3 regions of the Mesorhizobium sp. ISC11 genome follow, and region 2 is predicted to be linked to each of the others. Evidence: riboswitches for the same ligand, from Rfam matches in the RefSeq annotation. Region 2 holds a riboswitch; each other region holds the start of a gene.
The links. Region 2 has a riboswitch for cobalamin ahead of bluB (5,6-dimethylbenzimidazole synthase). Riboswitches for the same ligand answer to the same signal wherever they lie in the genome.
Positions count from the first base shown of each region.

Region 1: another riboswitch for cobalamin. It lies ahead of RPF88_RS12450 (ABC transporter ATP-binding protein); the one in region 2 lies ahead of bluB (5,6-dimethylbenzimidazole synthase).
Region 3: another riboswitch for cobalamin. It lies ahead of RPF88_RS04580 (DUF1636 family protein); the one in region 2 lies ahead of bluB (5,6-dimethylbenzimidazole synthase).

Region 1 is NZ_JAVSPW010000001.1:2,490,535-2,496,387, forward strand. Features, by position in the region: gene RPF88_RS12440 (FecCD family ABC transporter permease) at 1-652, opposite strand, end outside; gene RPF88_RS12445 (ABC transporter substrate-binding protein) at 682-1,629, opposite strand; gene RPF88_RS12450 (ABC transporter ATP-binding protein) at 1,679-2,467, opposite strand; cobalamin riboswitch at 2,633-2,839, opposite strand; gene RPF88_RS12455 (AraC family transcriptional regulator) at 3,075-3,908, shown strand; gene RPF88_RS12460 (alanine racemase) at 3,914-5,053, opposite strand; gene RPF88_RS12465 (D-arabinono-1,4-lactone oxidase) at 5,053-5,853, opposite strand, start outside.
Region 2 is NZ_JAVSPW010000001.1:2,967,533-2,973,385, forward strand. Features, by position in the region: gene dxs (1-deoxy-D-xylulose-5-phosphate synthase) at 1-39, opposite strand, end outside; gene RPF88_RS14745 (pirin family protein) at 182-1,102, opposite strand; gene RPF88_RS14750 (DUF2277 domain-containing protein) at 1,142-1,408, opposite strand; gene RPF88_RS14755 (exodeoxyribonuclease VII small subunit) at 1,519-1,770, opposite strand; gene RPF88_RS14760 (histone deacetylase family protein) at 1,774-2,700, opposite strand; cobalamin riboswitch at 2,822-3,001, shown strand; partial or broken gene bluB (5,6-dimethylbenzimidazole synthase) at 3,113-3,730, shown strand; gene RPF88_RS14770 (hypothetical protein) at 3,853-4,836, opposite strand; gene RPF88_RS14775 (TetR/AcrR family transcriptional regulator) at 5,121-5,729, opposite strand; gene RPF88_RS14780 (MFS transporter) at 5,850-5,853, shown strand, end outside.
Region 3 is NZ_JAVSPW010000001.1:908,253-914,105, forward strand. Features, by position in the region: gene cobN (cobaltochelatase subunit CobN) at 1-2,119, opposite strand, end outside; gene cobW (cobalamin biosynthesis protein CobW) at 2,138-3,175, opposite strand; gene RPF88_RS04580 (DUF1636 family protein) at 3,178-3,603, opposite strand; cobalamin riboswitch at 3,643-3,846, opposite strand; gene RPF88_RS04585 (winged helix-turn-helix domain-containing protein) at 3,877-5,076, opposite strand; gene RPF88_RS04590 (NADH-quinone oxidoreductase subunit A) at 5,408-5,773, shown strand; gene RPF88_RS04595 (NuoB/complex I 20 kDa subunit family protein) at 5,764-5,853, shown strand, end outside.

The DNA of each region.
Region 1 (5,853 bases), 480 kb from region 2:
CCAAGAAGGCATCGAGCCGGCGGTGGTTCCACAGCGCGTAAGCCAGAATGGTGCCCGCACCCAGCGCGCCCAACCAGATATTGTCCCAGCGCGCCAGGCCAAGGCCGCCCATCGTCCAGAACAACACGGAGTGGGCGGCGCGCTGGTCGCCGGCAAAGACCAGGTAGTTGGTCAAGGCGGTGAACATGAAGGACACGGCAAGGCCGGCGAGGATCAGCCGCTCCGGCCCTTGGCCCCTCACCCGCGCGACCAGCAGCAGGACGACGCCGGCGGCCAATATGCCGCCGGTGAAGGCCGCGACCGGCAACGTCCAGATGCCAAAGCTGTCGCCGAAGACGGTGATGACGGAAACAGCACCGGCGGCGGCGCCCGACGACAGGCCGAACAGGAACGGATCGGCGAGATCGTTGCGGGTCACTGTCTGCAGCAGCGCGCCGACGACGCCGAGGCCCGCGCCGACGCAGATGGCCAGGATCGTGCGCGGCAGCCGCAGATCGACGACGATCTTGCCGACCGGCCCGGACACGTCGTGCCCGCCTAAGCCGATTGCGCGGCCAAGCGCTGCTACAACGTCGGCCAGCGGGATCAGCGTCGAGCCATAGGCGATCGACAGCAGAGCGAGAGCGGCGATCGCCGCCGCTCCCGCCAGCATGGCCAACGCAAATGCCGGATGGCGCAAGCTCAAAATGCTTCCGGGTGCATGGCCTTGGCGATCTTGTCGATCGCTTCGATGTTGGCGGGTCCAGGCGTCAGCTCGGCGTAGCGGAGGGCAACGAAGCGCTCGTTCTTGACCGCGTCGGTCTCCTTCATGGCCGGATGCGCCTTCAGGAAGTCGAGCAGCTTCTTGTAGCCGCCACCGTCCTGGTAATCGAGCAGGATGAGGAATTGCGGATTGCGCGACGCCACCGTTTCCCAATCCGTGTTGCCCCAGCTGGTGTCCATGTCAGCCATGATGTTGTCGCCGCCGGCGGCAGTGATCATGGCGCTGGGGATGGCGAACTTGCCTGCGGTGAACGGCTTGTCCTCGCCGGAATCGTAGAGGAACACCCGCGTGCCCTTGGCGCTGCCGACCTTGGCGGTGATGTCGGCGAGCTGCGCCTTCCAGCCAGAGACAAGCTTTTCCGCCTCTGTCTCCTTGCCGAAGATCTTGCCCAGCTTTTCGACGTCGCCATAGAGCAGGTCCATCGAGGCGGCGGGGCGGCTCTTGTCGAGATGGACGCAGCTTTCCGTCAGCACCAGCGTCTTGATGCCGTGCGGGGCAAGCGTGTCGGGCGTCACCTCGCCACCCGGCTTCATGCCGTAGTACCAGCCGGCGAAGAAGAAATCCGGCTCCACGGCCACGAGGTTTTCGAGCGTCGGATATTTCGGCGCCAGCTCCGGGATCGAACCCTGCTCTGCCTTGAATTCGGAACCGACCTTGTACCATCCGGTGATGCCCGTCAGGCCGACGATTGACGGCTGCAATTTCAGCGCGAAAGCCATCTCGGCCATGTTCAGATCATGGATGACAGCGCGCTTCGGCGGCGCGTCGAAGGTCAGCGGCTTGCCGCAGCTGTCGACGGTTACCGGGAAGGCGAAGGCGGTCGAGGTCAGCAGCGAGACGGCAAGCGAAAAAGCGAGGCGTTTCACGGGTATGCTCCTTGTGGGTGGGATCGGGTCGACTATGGAACGGCTTCAATCACGACGGCGGCGCGGCACGGTTCGGAACCTCGAACACCGTCAACTCTCGATCCTCGGTCGGATGGCGCAGGCGCAGCACATCGATGCCGAAAATCTCGCGGATCAGCTGTTGGGCCAGCGCTTCGCGCGGTGCGGCGAGCGCTTGCAGGCGGGCATGATTCATCACCGCAACCCTGGTGGCGAAGGGTGCTACCAGCGCCAGATCGTGCAGCACCGCGATCACCGTCATCTCGAAGCCTGCCACGAGATCGAGCAGTTCGCCGCGGGCGCGCGGGTCCAGATGGTTGGTCGGTTCGTCGAGGAACAGGATTTTGGGCTGCTGGGCGATGGCGCGCGCCAGTTGGGCGCGCTGGCGCTCGCCGCCCGACAGCGAGCCGACGGTGCGGCCAAGCAGCGGCAGCAGGCCGGTCCGGCGCAGCGCCTCGACGGCGATATCGCGTTCCTCGCGCCTGCGCCGCAGCCCGGCGTGCGGGACCCGGCCAAGCTCGACATAATCGATCACCGCCAGCCGCGGATCGGGCTGGTCGGTCTGGCCGACAACGGCGATATGCAACGCCCGCTCGGCGGCCGAAATCCTGTCCAGCCCGCGTCCGCCAAGCTTCACCTCGCCGGAACTTGGCCGCAGCATGCCCGACAGCATGCGCAGCAGCGTCGTCTTGCCGGCGCCGTTGGGACCGATGATGGCAAGGCGATCGCCAGCGGCCACCGAGAAGCTGACCGCCTGGACCAGATTCCGCCCATTCGCCATGGCACAGAGGTCATGGGCTTCGAGAAGCACTGCGCTCATCGGCTGCTGCCCGCCGGATTGCGGGGACGGCAAAGCGTGCGCATGGTGATGCGATGATCGATGGAGCCGTCCAACTTTCCGTCACTTTCCAAAACTGGCGACGGAAGGAAGCTGGCGAACCGGCCGACAAGACCGGGACTCGCGTTTCCTCCCGGCACACCCCGTCCGGTCAACTCAGTGATGGCAGGTCTCCTGGCTCGCGGGTCGTTGCGCCATCCTGCCTTCCCAGCCTTGCCGGCCAGTGGCATTCACGGATTTTGCTCGCCGCTTACAGTTGCGGGGGCAGCCACGGCCTCGACCTGAACAGGCCTCACCGTGTTCCCTTTTCACCCCTCGCCTTTCGGCTCGGGGACCATCACCACTTCAGCGTAGATTTCCACCAAACGCTTCGCAATGGATTTCTCGGACGAAGTGGTGGGCCAGCTAAGGGAAACAGGCATTGCACGCTCGCTTTATGTAATAACATAACATTCTTAGGAGATGACGCGGCCCGCTGTCAAGCGAAAGCCCATGGGATCGGCGCAGATTGCACGGAATGCGCAATTTCGATCAAACTGGCCGCGCCAGGAAACGCCAAGATGATCCGGCCAATGCGAAAAGGAGCCCCATGAACCCGACCGAGAAAGCGCTGTGGTTCGTCGAGAGCCATCTGCCGGAGGCGATCTCGCTTGACGATGTCGCGCAAAGCAGCGGCGTGTCGCGTTTTCATGTGACGCGCGCCTTCGGCGCCGCAACCGGCCGCTCGGTGATGGGTTACATGCGCTCACGCCGGCTGACCGAGGCGGCGCGCAAGCTGGCCGGCGGAGCGCCCGACATCCTCGCCGTCGCGCTCGACGCCGGCTACAACTCGCATGAGGCGTTCACCCGTGCCTTCCGCGATCAGTTCGGCACCACGCCGGAACTGGTGCGCGCGCAAGGCTCGACCAACAACCTCGACCTCGTGGAGCCGATCCTGATGGACCAGTCCTTCCTCACCAATCTCGAACCACCGCGCTTCGAGACCAGCCGGCCGTTCCTGATCGCCGGCCTCGGCGAACGCTACAGCTGTGAAACCAGCGCCGGGATTCCGATGCAGTGGCAGCGTTTTGCACCCTATATCGGCAACATCCCCGGCGAGATCTCAGGCGTTTTCTACGGCGTGTGCCTTAACGGCGACGACGCGGGCAATTTCGACTATGTCGTCGGCGTCGAAGTGTCCGGCTTTGCGGATCTGCCGAAGGACTTCTATCGGGTGCGGGTGCCGGCGCAGAAATATGCGGTGTTCTCGCACCGCGAGCACATCTCATCCATCCGCCGGACGATCAACACGATCTGGAACAGTTGGCTGCCCGACTCCGGTCACGAAATCGCGGATGCACCGGAATTCGAGCGCTATGGACCGGAGTTCGATGCCCACAGCGGCAATGGCGGGCTGGAGATCTGGGTACCGGTGAAGGCGTAGCTCGATCACGCCATCGGCAGCGCCGGCCAGCGATCGATGACCTTTCCGCCGGAAAACACGGCGATCGACCCGAATTGCTGCAGCACGGCCTCGCTCTGCGTCGGCCTTAGAAACGCGTAGTCGCCTGGCCTTGCGGTCGCATCGGCGGGCAAGCCCATGAATTGCTGGTTGGAGGACAGGCCGAGCAGGCCGTTCGTCTTCATGCCTTGGGGGAAGACCGGCTCGGCCATCCACTTGCCGCCATAGAGATAGCAGCCCTTGCGCGGAAACCGGCCGAGCGCCTGCAGCAGGCGGGTAACGGCCGGCGGGCCAGGCAGCATCGGCTCGACCACTTTCAGGATCGGCGTAGCGATGAAAGCCGCCGGCTGGAAGCCGTCGAGGCCTGGCGTATCGAAGTCGCTGGGCAGCACGAAGGCCGAGCCCATCGACACTTCATTGGCCGCGCCGCCACGATGAAGCAGCGCGGTCTTGCTGCCGCCGATGTTGAGGATGCGGCGCTGGTCGGCACCGAGACAGGCGACGAACGCCGCAGCCTGCGCCGACGCCTCCGCCAATGCCTTTGCCGGTCCGCCGAAAAGGCCGGGAATGAGCGGCGCATGCGCCTCGTAGGCCATGACGCCTTCGCAATGCAGCCGGACCGGCAACGCGCTCAGCGCCTTCGACAAGGCCGCGGGATCAGCAAAGCCGCCGCGATGCAGCCCGACATCGATCTCGAAAGCGATGCGCAGGCCGATGCCGAGTTCGTCAGCGAGAGCACCGTATTCCGCCAGTCTCTCCTCGCTGTCGATCAGCCAGCAGACACGCGACCAGTCGGCATCACCCTTCACCAGCGCAGCCCTTGCCGCACCGATCGGCATCGGCTTGCCGTAGAGCAGATCGGCATCCGGAAACGCCTTCAGCACCGCCTTGCTGATCGGCGGGTGGAAGGTCATGAAGCGCTCATGGCGAAGCGCCTTGCCTATATGCGCAAGCAGCGGCAGGCAGGCGAGCGATTTGTCGACCAGCCGCACGGCCAGGCCGGGATCCAGCCTCCTTTTTACCAGGGCAATGTTTCCGTCCAGCCGATCGCGGTCGAGCAGCAGGCAGGGCTGGAAGATGCCGGCTTCCTTCAGCGCATCCGAGAGGGTGGAAAAATAGGTGCTCATCATTCGATGCCGAACAGGCCGGCCATGTAGGGCGACACGAAGCGGTTTTCCGGATCGATGTCGCGGCGCGCCGCCATGGCATCGTCCCAGCGCGGGTAGAGCTTTTTCAGCTCCGCCGCTTTCAGGCTGTGCATCTTGCCCCAATGCGGCCGGCCGCCATATCTGCGGAAGATCGGCTCTGCCGCCCGCATGAACGGCAAAGGATCGTTCGCGGCGTCATGGTGGATGGCGATGGAGCAGGTCAGCCTGTTGTAGAATGGCGAAAGCCAGAACTGGTCCGGCGTGACCGAGCGCACCTCCATCGGGAAATAGACCTCGGGAAAGCGCTTCTCGGTCAGCTCGATGATCTCGGCCAGCGCCTTCGGCCCTTCCTCGAACGGCAAATGATATTCCATCTCGTTGAACTTGGTCTGCCGGTCGCTGGCATAGACGTTGAGCCAGTCCTGCACGTAGTCCTCGGCGGGAAATTTGGCGGCCGCCGATCGGATCAGGCGGCCACGCAGCGATGGCAGCCAGGCAAGTGAAGTGCGCAGCCTGCGCAGTGTCCTCAAACCCGCCTCGTCCTCTTCCGGCGGCCGCGTGGTGGGTGCGGCATCGCTGAAATCGCTGGCGATGAACTGCGCATAGCCGGAAAACGGAATGTAGTAGAATTCGGCCGAGCGATGCGCGGCCATCATCGCCTCGAAATCGCGCAGCATCTCGGTGATCGGCAGCACATATTTGCGGCGGCGCAACCGGTAGGTCGCGATGTTGTTCAGCGTCACTTCGGTGAGCACGCCGAAAGCGCCGAGCGCAACACC
Region 2 (5,853 bases):
GGCCTTGTCGAGAAGCGGCGTATGCGGCGTTGCGTTCACGGTGCTCAGGCTTTCGGTTGATGGGCGAAATAGGCCGCCGGCCGGCGAAAGTAAATGCGTGTCAGTGACGCGGATCAGACTGTGGTCTTTTGCTTCTATGCAGGTCGTTTCCCCAAAACCGGGCCACTTTGGGCGACAGGCATCAGCTTTCCGGCAGCGGAATGAACTCTTCCTCGTCTCCTGGAACGATGTCGAAGCGGCCTGTCTTCCATTCCTCTTTCGCCTGTTCGATACGCTCTTTCGACGACGAGACGAAATTCCACCAGATGTAACGCTTCGAACCAAGAGAGGCGCCGCCGAACAGCATGAAATGCGCCCCGGTCTGCGACGACACGACGATCTCGTCACCGGGACGGAAGACCAGCAGCCGTTCGGCTGGGAACACATCGCCCGAAATCGAGACCTCGCCTTCCAGCGTGTAAATGGCGCGCTCTTCCGCATCGGCAGGGATTTTCACGCTGGCGCCGGGCGCCAGGCGCAGGTCGGCGTAGAGCGTCTCCGAATCGGCCCTGACCGGGGACCGTAATCCTTGGAAATCGCCGATGATGAGGCGCCCGTTGACGCCTTCGGCATCAATCTCGGGAAGCCTGAGCGCTCCTGTGTTCTCGAACACAGGAGCCACCTCTTCCTTGTCGTCCGGCAGCGCCAGCCATGTCTGCAGGCCGGATACCGACATCGGCGCGCCACGCAGTTCCTCCGGCGTACGCTCCGAATGGACGATGCCGCGGCCGGCGGTCATCAAATTCACGTCGCCGGGCTGAATGACCATTTCGGTGCCGAGGGAGTCGCGGTGCCGGATCTTGCCGTCGAACAGATAGGTGACCGTCGACAGTCCGATATGCGGATGCGGACGGACGTCCAGCGCCTGGCCGGCCCGCAGGATCGCGGGACCCATGCGGTCGAAGAAGATGAACGGACCGACCAACCGCCTTTTTGCCGTTGGCAGGGCACGGCGCACCTGAAAACCACCGATGTCCTTGGCGTTCGGAATGACCATCAATTCGATCTGATCGCTGGCGAACGCATCGCCCACCTCAGGGTCTTTCCCGGGGAAGAAGCTCATGGACTCTCCTTGTCGGTGGTCGAAGGCCGCCTGGCCGCATCAGGCAAAGCGGATGGCCGCCTTTGCCCGCAGCTTGGCCGCCACCTCTTCGCGATTGCGCGGATGCTGATGGGTTTCCAGGGAATCGAGCAGTTCGCGCGCCGAGGCCGCGATGGCGTCGACGGCATGATCGAAGGCGTGCTGGTTCTGCTTCGAGGGTCGCGTCGTTCCGCTCAGCTTGCGGACGAACTGAAGGGCCGCGTCGCGCACCTCGTCATTGGTTGCCGGCGGATCAAAATTGAACAGGGTCTTGATGTTTCTGCACATCGCTTCCGTATCTCCTCTTGTCCTTGAGCTGTTTCAATCGCAACGAGTTATATCCTCGATCATGATCATGTCCAAAAACCGGTGAGGCGAGGCCATCGTTCGGACCGGCCTCAATCCGCGTCGAGCGGCTCCGTTCCAACCGGCTTGCCGTCGCGCGACAGCCTGATCTTCTCGACCTTGTCCTCGGCGGCCTTCAGCAGCCGGTCGCAATGCGCCTTCAGCGCCTCGCCACGTTCATAGATCCTGATCGACTGGTCGAGCGGCACGTCGCCACGCTCCAGATCATCGACGATCTTCTCCAGCGCATCGAGTGCCTGCTCGAAGCTCATCGCCTTGACGTCTTCGTTGGTCTCACCAGCCATCGTTCATCCTTTCATCAGTCGCCCGACATGGGCGGCGACCGAAAATGCCAATCCCTGCAGATCGTAGCCGCCCTCGAGCAGGCTGACGAGCCGGTTGCCGCTGTGGCGTGCCGCGCGCTGCATCAGCTGGCCGGTCGCCCAATCGAAATCATCCTCGGTCAGATTGATCTCGGCCAGCGGATCGCGGTGGTGCGCGTCGAACCCGGCCGAAATGATGATCAGGTCGGGCGCGAAATTGTCGAGCGCGGGCAGGACGCGCGACAGGAAGGCATCGCGAAACACTTCGCTGCCGGTCTGCGGCGCCAGCGGTGCGTTGACGATGTTGCCGGCGCCCGTTTCGGTCTTCGCTCCGGTGCCGGGATAAAGCGGCATCTGGTGTGTCGAGCAATAGAGCACCGAGGGATCGTCCCAGAAAATATCCTGCGTGCCATTGCCGTGATGCACGTCCCAGTCGACGATGGCAACGCGCTCGACACCGTGTTTCTTCTGCGCATAACGCGCCGCGATCGCCGCCGTGTTGAACAGGCAGAAGCCCATGGCCGTGGTCTTTTCGGCATGATGGCCGGGCGGCCGGGCGGCGACGAAGACGTTGTCGGCGCGGCCCGAAAAGACATCATCGACGGCGGCGTTGGCGGCGCCGATCGCGGTGATCGCCGCTTGCCAGCTCTTCGGACTGGCAGTGGTGTCGGCATCGATGCGGGCAATCCCCTCGTCGGGAATGGCGGCGCGCACGCGGGCGACGAAATCGGCGGGATGCGCGTAGAGGATGGTGGCCTCGTCGCCTTCCGGCGCCTGGATACGATCGAGCCCGGCAAAGGCTTCCTCATCGAGCACGCGCTCGATGGCACGCAGGCGGTCGGGCCGCTCGGGATGTCCGGGCGGCGTGAGATGCTCGAGGAAGATCGGATGCGTGTAGAGACGGGTGGTCATCGTCCTAATCTAGTGACCCGGATCGACAAAGGCCATGCACGGGCGGCCGATGACTGGGGAAAATCGCGCCTGCGTCCATTCGTGTCGCCGCAGGCATTGGCCTCGCCGGCGCTTCGGCGTAAAGTCCTTGGCACTGCCTGGTGCCCGCCGCAAGCGGGAGAATCGGGAACACGGTTGAATTCCGTGGCGTGCCCAACGCTGTGAGGGGGACCGCGCCGGTAAATGCCACTGTCGATGACGGGAAGGCACCGGACGCGGGTTGATCCCAAGCCAGAAGACCGGCCTGGCAGGCATCGTCATCCGCATGGTCGGGCGGGTGGCATCAGAGCGACGTGCGTCCATTTGGACGCACAAAGTACGCTCTGACCGTTTTGAATCTGCAATCGCAAGGGGACAAGCGATGCCGGAACATATGACCGCTGCCATTGACGATGGATTCGACCAGAATGCGCGCGATGCGGTCTATCGCGCCATGTTCACGCGGCGCGACGTGCGCAGCCATTTCCTGCCCACCGCGATCGATGACGACGTGCTGGCGCGGCTGCTGCTTGCCGCCCATCACGCGCCATCGGTCGGCTTCATGCAGCCATGGAATTTCATTGTCATTCGCGATGCCGGACGACGAGCGGAGGTGCGCGACCTGTTCCTGGCCGCGCGCGAGCAGGAACTGCCGGCGATCGAGGCGGAAAAACAGGCGCTGTACCGCAAGCTCAAGCTGGAAGGCATCTGCGAGAGCGCGCTCAACATCTGCATCACTTGCGACCGGCAGCGCTCGAAGGGTTCGCCGCTGGGACGCTGGCACAATCCGGAGATGGATCTCTACAGCACCGTCTGCGCGGTGCAGAATTTCTGGCTGGCCGCGCGTGCCGAGGGCGTTGGCGTCGGCTGGGTGAGCATCATCGAGGCTGAGGCGCTGAAGCGGCTGTTGGCCATTCCGGATCACGTAACGCCAATCGCCTATCTCTGCGTCGGCCGTGTTTCCGAGTTCGCTTCCAAACCGGACCTTGAAACGCATGGTTGGGGACGGCGGCTGCCGCTGCCGGAACTGATCATGAGCGAGACGTTTTCCGGGCAAGGCGAGACACAGCTCAAGTCCACCGTGGCGCGCCTCAACACCGTTTCTGCCTCACCAGACACCACCTGCCCGGCCGATCAGGGTGTGGCGCCGGCCGTACCCCAGCGCGAACCGCCGAAGGAGGCGAGCGCCTTGTCCTTGAGCTCCCTGAACTTCGACGACGCCTCGGCCAACCGGGCGTCCCAGGCCGGATCCGGCACCTGGCCCGCGATGGTCTTGAAATAGACCTGCATCAGGCAAGCGATGGCGAAAGGCTCGATGAAGGCCGCCTTGAATGCCCAGGCGAAGACGATGGCGAGCACGAAGGCCCAGCCGGCGAGCTGGCCGGGCATCAGGAACAGAATGGCGCCGGCAGGCGCCAGCATCATCAGAAAGATGACGAACGACACGCCCCACATGATGACCGCCAGCCAGACGGCGTTCTTGACCATGACCTTGCCGTTCTGGGCATAGAGCACGACGCCTTGGCGCGCCGTCTCGAAGGGTGAGGCTGAATTGATGCGGATGTTGTAACCGAGGATGATCTCGTCGACATAGGTCAGCGACAGGCGGATCACCGTGTTGATGAAGGAGACCAGGCCGCTCAGGCCCGGTATCGGCAGGAAGGCGGCGATACCGCCGAGCAGGCCGGTGATGGCGCGGATGGCACCCTTGACGAGCTGGTCGACGACGAAAAGGATATTGGCCTCGGCAAAACGCTGGGTGACGACATCCCTGGCGTAGGCGATCTGGTCCTGACCGCCGGGAATGTCGCGGCCGTCGATCAGATGAACCATGACGGCGATGTGGCCGGCCTTGACGATATAGAGGATGTATTCGCGGATCCAGTAGACCGCGATCGAGACGATGCCAAACCCGACCACGCCGCCCCACAGGGCAAAGGACATGGGCCCGTCGGGATCGGTGGAGATATGGCCGACGCCATAGCCGACCGAGGCACCGGTGCCGGTCGCCATGATGTAGGCCAGCGTGATGCCGAAATAGACGATCATACGAAAGACGATGAACGGCCAGGTCCGCATCATGATGGACACCGACCGGCCGATCTCGAAATCCCACATGTGCCCCTCCGCCTCAGAGATGGTGGAAGAGGATGAACTCAACCCGGCGATTGTCAATTGCCGGCCCTGGCACCACAGGGCGACGAATTCTGGGCAACGGTTTTCTTTCGCAGCCTTTCGCCGGCGCATTGTCTGACGGAGCATCAAACGAAAAACCCGCCTGTGCGGCGGGTCACCGGCGCAAATCAGCACCATGGACGAATATGTACCTTAGCTGAGGGCAGGTGTCAAGAAAAAATTCCTATCGGGAACAGCTGCCGGCACGAAAAGCTCCGGTGGGAACTTCAATTCGACTGCGGATCCGGCTTCTTGAGCAGGCCTTCGAGCAGTTGCTTGAACGCCGTCACCACCTTCTTGGACGTCGCTTCGGGGTCGTCCGAATTGGCGATCCGTTGCGCTGCCTGGCTGCTCGCTCCGTTGATCAGTCGCGAGGCCGTCTCGGGGTCGAGGCTCGAGACAACGACCCCCTCCTCCTGCAGCGCGGTCAGATGGTCGGTCATTGACACGATGCACGCACTGGCATTCGGCCATTGCGCTGGATCCCCCAGCACGGCCGGGCCATCCCGGAACATGATGCGCTGGATTTCCGGCTCCAGCGCCATCTCGATATAGGTCGAGCACTCGTCGACGAAATGCTGCCAGCGGGTCGGCGCTCTCGACGCGACCTCATTGATGCGCGCCGCCATTTCGCCGTCGATCTGGGCTATGACCGCCTGCAGCAGCCCCTTCTTGTCGCCGAAATGATGATAGAGCGCGCCGCGCGTCAGCCCGGCCGAAGCGGTGAAATCATCCATCGAGGCTTCCGCATAGCCTGTTGTGCCGAAGGCATGGCGGGCCGCCGCGATCAGCTTTGCGCGCGTCTCGGCGATCATCTCCTTGCGGGGTCTGTGCATGGCTTCTGGCCCTATTCACATACGTAACGTATGCCAATTGACATACGCGGCGTATGCTCTATTTAACAATCATACGCTTCGTATGTAATTGCCGAATCGTCCTTTGTCGAGGAACCACCCATGC
Region 3 (5,853 bases), 2.1 Mb from region 2:
GCGCCGCCTTCTCGGCTTCAGCGCTCTGGCGGCGCATGGCGTCGGGCTCATCCTCCGGAGCGCGGCCATAGATATGCAGCCCGTCCTTGATGGCGAAATCCTTGAGATCGCAAAGCCAGGCGTCGATGCGGCGCAGCGCCTCGTCCGGCGCGTCGGTCGTGGCGACGCCGGCTTCGGAGGCGAGACCGGTTTTTTGCGCGGTGTCGACGATCAGTTTCGCCAGTCGGTCACGGCGGCGACGGTCGAGCCCGTCGGCCTGCGCATATTCGTCGACCAGCCGCTCGAGCTTGTGCTGGTTTTCGTCCAGCCCGGCGCCGGTCAGCGGTGGCGGCAAATGGCCAAGGGTGACGGCGGCAATGCGCCGCTTGGCCTGCGCCGCTTCGCCCGGGTTGGAGACGATGAAGGGATAGATGACGGGCAGGGGACCGGTGACGATCTCCGGAAAGCAGTTTTCCGACAGAGCAACGGTTTTGCCCGGCAGCCATTCAAGCGTGCCATGGGCGCCGACATGGACCAGCGCGTGGACGCCGAGCGACTTGCGCAGCCAGAGGCCGAAGGCGATCAGCGCATGGCGCGGGGGCAGCGTCGGGTCGTGGTAGTCGGCGCGGCGGTCGACGGAGCGGCCGCGGTCGGGGGCGAGGGCGATGGTGACGTTGCCGAAGGTGGCGGCGCGGAAGGGGAAGCTTCCGCGCAAACCTGTTTCGCCTTCCGCTTTGCCCCAAGCGGCTTCGACCGCAGTAATTGCCGCAGTCGGCAACTCCGTCGAGAAGGCAATGTAGTTATCTAAGGCCAATCCAGTATCGCTGGCTTCCAGCAAATCCAGCAACCCACGCGGCGTCTGCGGAATCCCCTCAATCACATAGCCCTGCTCCTTCAGGTCATGCAGCATGGCGAGCACGCTGGACGGCACGTCGAGGCCGACGGCATAGCCGGTTCGACCAGGAGCGCTAGGGTAATCCGGGATCAGGATCGCCAGCTTGCGCCCGGCGCGGGGTGTCTCCTGCAACTTGATGAAGGCCGCGACGCGGTCAGCGACCTGCGCCACGCGATCCGGTTCCGGCCGGTTGGCGAAGGCGCGGTGGCCGAGTGCGGGATCGGTCTCGGTCTCGCCCTTGAAGGAAATGGCGCCGGCGAGGACGCGGCCGTCGAGTTCGGGCAGCACGACATGCATGGCGAGGTCGGCGGGTGCCAGGCCACGCTGGTTGTTTTGCCAGATGTCGCGGCGGGTGGTGGCGACGATGACCTGGAAGACAGGCACGCCGGCGCGGTCGAATAGCGTTTCGATGCCGGGTTCGGCGCCTGAGGCGAAAGCGGTCGCGGTGATGATGGCGGCGGGCTTCAGCGCCGTCAGTGCTGTTTCCACGAAGGCGAGGGAGGTTGGGTCCTTGAGGCTGGAGACGAAGATCGGGACTGGGTCGATGCCGCGCTGCCGCAGCGCTTCAACAAGCGCATCGATGGGCGCGACATCGGCGGCCAGCAGCATCGAGCGATAGAACAGGATGGGGATGATAGGAGCGTTGACGTTGTAAGCGCCAGCATTCGATAAGTCCCGCTTCTCCACAACTCCACATCCGGGCACGTAAGAACCAGCTTTCGGCACCACCACCGGGCCGATAACTTCCGCATCCTGTCCCGCCAACCCCGCCAATTTCCGCACCAGTGCGCTCATATTCGCCGGGCCGCCCTCGCGGAAATAGTCGAGCAGGCCGTCCAACTCCTCGCGCGGCAGCGTCGAGGCTTCGATCAGGCGCAGATCCTCGTCGCGGCATTCGCCGGGCAGCAGCGCCAGTTTTATGCCGCGTTCGCGGGCGGTCGAGGCAAGCTGGTCGCAGCCGTAGCGCCACCAGTCGTAGCCGCCGAGGATGCGCACGAGGATGATCTTGGCATGGCGGGCGACGCTGTCGACCCAGAGGTCGACGGACATGGGATGGCGCAGGTCGCGCAGTGCGGCCAGCCGCATCGAGGGCAGGCGGTCGGCATCGGTCCTCCACGCCGCCGCCAGTCCGGCGAGGTCGCTGTCGGTGAAGGACAGGGCCACGATATCCGCCGGCGTCTGCCGCAGATCGACCGGCTCGGCGAGGTCGTCGAGCGAGGCGGATGTCGTGGTTAGGATGTGCATCGCAATCCGTGTCCGAAATCAGCCGGCGAGTATACGCTCGATCGCCGGGCGGTTCAGCCCCTTCAGGCCGATGACGACGAGGCGCGAACGGCGGTCGTCCTGCGCGGTCCAGGCGCGGTCATAGTAATGATTGACGCGCGGCCCGACGGCCTGCAGCAAGAGCCGCATCGGCTTGCCGCCGACCTCGACGAAGCCTTTTACGCGCAGCACGTTCTCTTCTTCGGCGACCGTGGCGACACGCTTTGCCAGCTCGTCCGGATTGGCGATCGAGGCAATGTCGACGATGAACGTGTCGAAGTCGTCATGCTCGTGGTCGAATGCGCCGTCATGATGGGACTTGCGGTTTTCGATGTCGTCCTCGACGGCGAGACCGAGCCCGAGCAGCACCGAGGGATCGACCTTGCCATGCGAGGTCGGCACAATCTTCACCGCGCGGGCGGAGTGTTCGCCAATGATGGCATTGGCGCGGGCGGTGCCGGCGGCGTCCATCAGGTCGCTCTTCGACAGGATGATCAGGTCGGCGCAGGCGATCTGGTCCTCGAACAGTTCTTCCACCGGATCGTCGTGGTCGAGCGTCTCGTCCCCGGCGCGCTGCGCCTGGAGGGCCTCCATGTCGTTGGCGACGCGGCCTTCGGCCAATGCCGGTCCGTCGACCACGGCGATGACGCCATCGACGGTCACCCGGCTTTTCACGCTCGGCCACTGAAAGGCCTGGACCAGCGGCTTGGGCAGTGCCAGGCCCGAGGTTTCGATCAGGATATGGTCGACCTTCGGCGTCAGCGACAGGATTTGGTCGAGCGCCGGGACGAAATCATCGGCGACAGTGCAGCAGATACAGCCATTGGCCAGTTCTACGATGTTTTCCTCGGGGCAGGTGTCGATACCGCATCCCTTGAGGATCTCGCCATCGATGCCGATGTCGCCGAATTCGTTGACGATGATGGCGATGCGCTTGCCGCCGGCGTTTTCCAGGAGATGGCGGACCAGCGTCGTCTTGCCGGCGCCGAGGAAGCCGGTGACGACGGTGCAGGGAACGCGGGATACGGAAGTGGTCATGGTCAATCCTTCAGCATGTCGATGGGTGGAATGCGGGCCACGAGGCCGCGCTTGAGGCTATCGGGGCGGCCACGCCACGGGATCAGGCCATCTTTCGAGGTGGCGAAGAGCTTTGCGCCTGTCACGAGGTCGGCGCCGCTGGTCGCGGTCAGGTCGCCGAAGACATAGCTCCAGCAGCCGTCGCGCAGGATCGCGGCGCTGAGGCGCCGCTTGCAATTGCCAAGGCATTCGACGCTGCGGATGCGGATATCGTCGCCAGCGGCGGCGCGGCGCGTGTCGTCCGTCAGCAACTCGCCGGCGCGGGGATGAGCGTCGGAGCCGGTCTCATTGCGGCAGGAGCCGCAGACGATGATGGTGACGCCGGCCAAGGCATCATCATGGCCGGAAATATCCGCTGTGCCAGCCGAAAAACTGCTGTCGTGGTCCAAAGATCGGGCTCCTTGCCCGGAAACCCGCCGGGCGATCGGATTCTACAGTCGCAGACGGCAGGTCTCCTGGCTCGCGAGTCATCGCCTTGGGTAGCCGCCTTCCCGGGAATTCCCAGTGGTTTTCGGCCTTGGCTCTTCGCTTACAGTTGCGGGGACAGCCGCGGATTTGGGATTTTGCCCCGCACCGCATTCCCTCTTAGCCCTTGCCGTTGCGGGCAAGGGACCATCTGGAACCGGATTTAGGCTTTTGCGGGCGGCGGTGTCAACGCGAGCTTACGACACGGCTATGTCGGCCAGCGCCGGACCCAAATCCCCGGCAGGCGTCACTTCGATGCGTTCGAGCCCGAGCCAGCCCTGCATCTGCTTCAGTTCCTCGAACAGCTCCGCAGCGGTTTCAGGCGGCGCACCGGGCTCGGCATAGGCCGCATGGACCCGCAGTATGCTGGCCGGACGGTCGGCCTTGAGGTCGACGCGTGCCACGATCCTGTCGCCGAGCAGGAACGGCAGGACATAATAGCCGTATTGCCGCTTGTCGGCCGGCGTGTAGATCTCGATGCGGTAGTGGAAGTCGAACAGCCGCTCTGTGCGCGAGCGTTCGAAGACGACAGGATCGAACGGCGCCAGCAGGGCGCGGGCCTCGATCTTGCGCGGCAGACGCGCGTCTTTATGAAGATAGGCGGGCTTGTCCCAGCCTTCGACGCGCACCGGCAGCAACTCGCCCGTTTCAACCAGTTCCTCCAGCCGGCCTTTCATATCGGCCGGCGACAGGCGGAAATAATCGCGCAAATCGCCTGAAGTCGCCACGCCGTGGGCGCGGGCGGAAATGCGCAGCAATTCGCGGTGCGCGTCCTCAGGCGTCGGCACCGGCAGATCGAGGATCGCCTGCGGCAGCACGCGCTCGGGCAGGTCATAGAAGCGCTCGAAACCGCGGCGGTGCGCCGTGGTGATGCGGCCGGCCCAGAACAGCCATTCGAAGGCGTGTTTGGCATGGCTCCAGCCCCACCAGCCGCCCGAACCTTTCTGGCCCTCCAGCGCGGAAGCGGCGATCGGGCCGCGCTCGGCGACCTCGCGGTAGATCTCTTCGATGTAGGCGGCGTGCTCGCGGCCCCATTTGGCGAGACCTAGATACATTTCCTCGCCCCGCTCGGCGCGCTGCATGCGCCAGCGCATCAGCGGGTATGTCTCGACCGGCAGGAAGGAGGCCTCGTGCGCCCAATATTCGAAAACCATGCGCTTGCGCGTCACGGCCGCGTTGTCGAGCAGAGCGAGCGGGTAAGGGCCAAGGCGCGAATAGAGCGGCATATAATGAGCGCGCACCACCGCGCTGACGGAATCGATCTGCAACAGGCCGGTGCGGGAGAGCGTGCGGGCAAAATGCCGGCGGTCGGGCGTGCCGGTCGGGCGAGGATCGAGGAACCCCTGGGCGGCAAGGGCGATGCGCCGGGCCATCGGGAGCGAGATCTTTTCCTTCATGCAGGTATCACTTTGACGTGTTTTGACCGAGGGTCGAATGGCTGATTCCAACCCATGCTAGCAGGGTTTTGGCGGCATCCATGTCAGGAGAGAAAAGTGGAGTAAAAAGCGAAGGAAATCAAACAGGAGCGGATCGGACCAGTTTGCCGCGATATGCCGTCCAGGTCGATGTTTTGAACAAGGTTTGACTTGCTTCGCTGGAAGTGCTGCGCTAACCCTCGCCGCGTTGCAGCATAGGCCCTTAAAACGGTTCAGCGGTTAAACTGTCACGCTTCCGCATTAGGGTCCGGTGCTGTAATCAACGTGGATTGGCGCCAACGGAAAGCCGAGCATGAACGCACTCTTGAGCTCATACCTGCCCATCGTCCTGTTCATAGGCGTGGCGCTGGTTGTCGGCCTGGCGCTGCTGGCCGCGCCCTTCCTGGTGGCCTACCGCAATCCCGATCCCGAAAAGCTTTCCGCCTACGAGTGCGGTTTCAACTCGTTCGACGACGCCCGCATGAAGTTCGACATCCGTTTCTACCTGGTGTCGATCCTGTTCATCATCTTCGACCTGGAAGTAGCCTTCCTGTTTCCGTGGGCGGTGTCGTTTTCGAAGATCGGCATGCTCGGTTTCTGGTCGATGATGGTTTTTTTGGCGGTGCTGACCATCGGCTTTGCCTATGAATGGAAAAAAGGAGCGCTGGAATGGGATTGAACGACAGTTCAGGCACCCTCGTCGCGCCGAAGCCCAAGGGCATCATCGATCCCAACACCGGCAGGCCGGTGGGGGAGGAC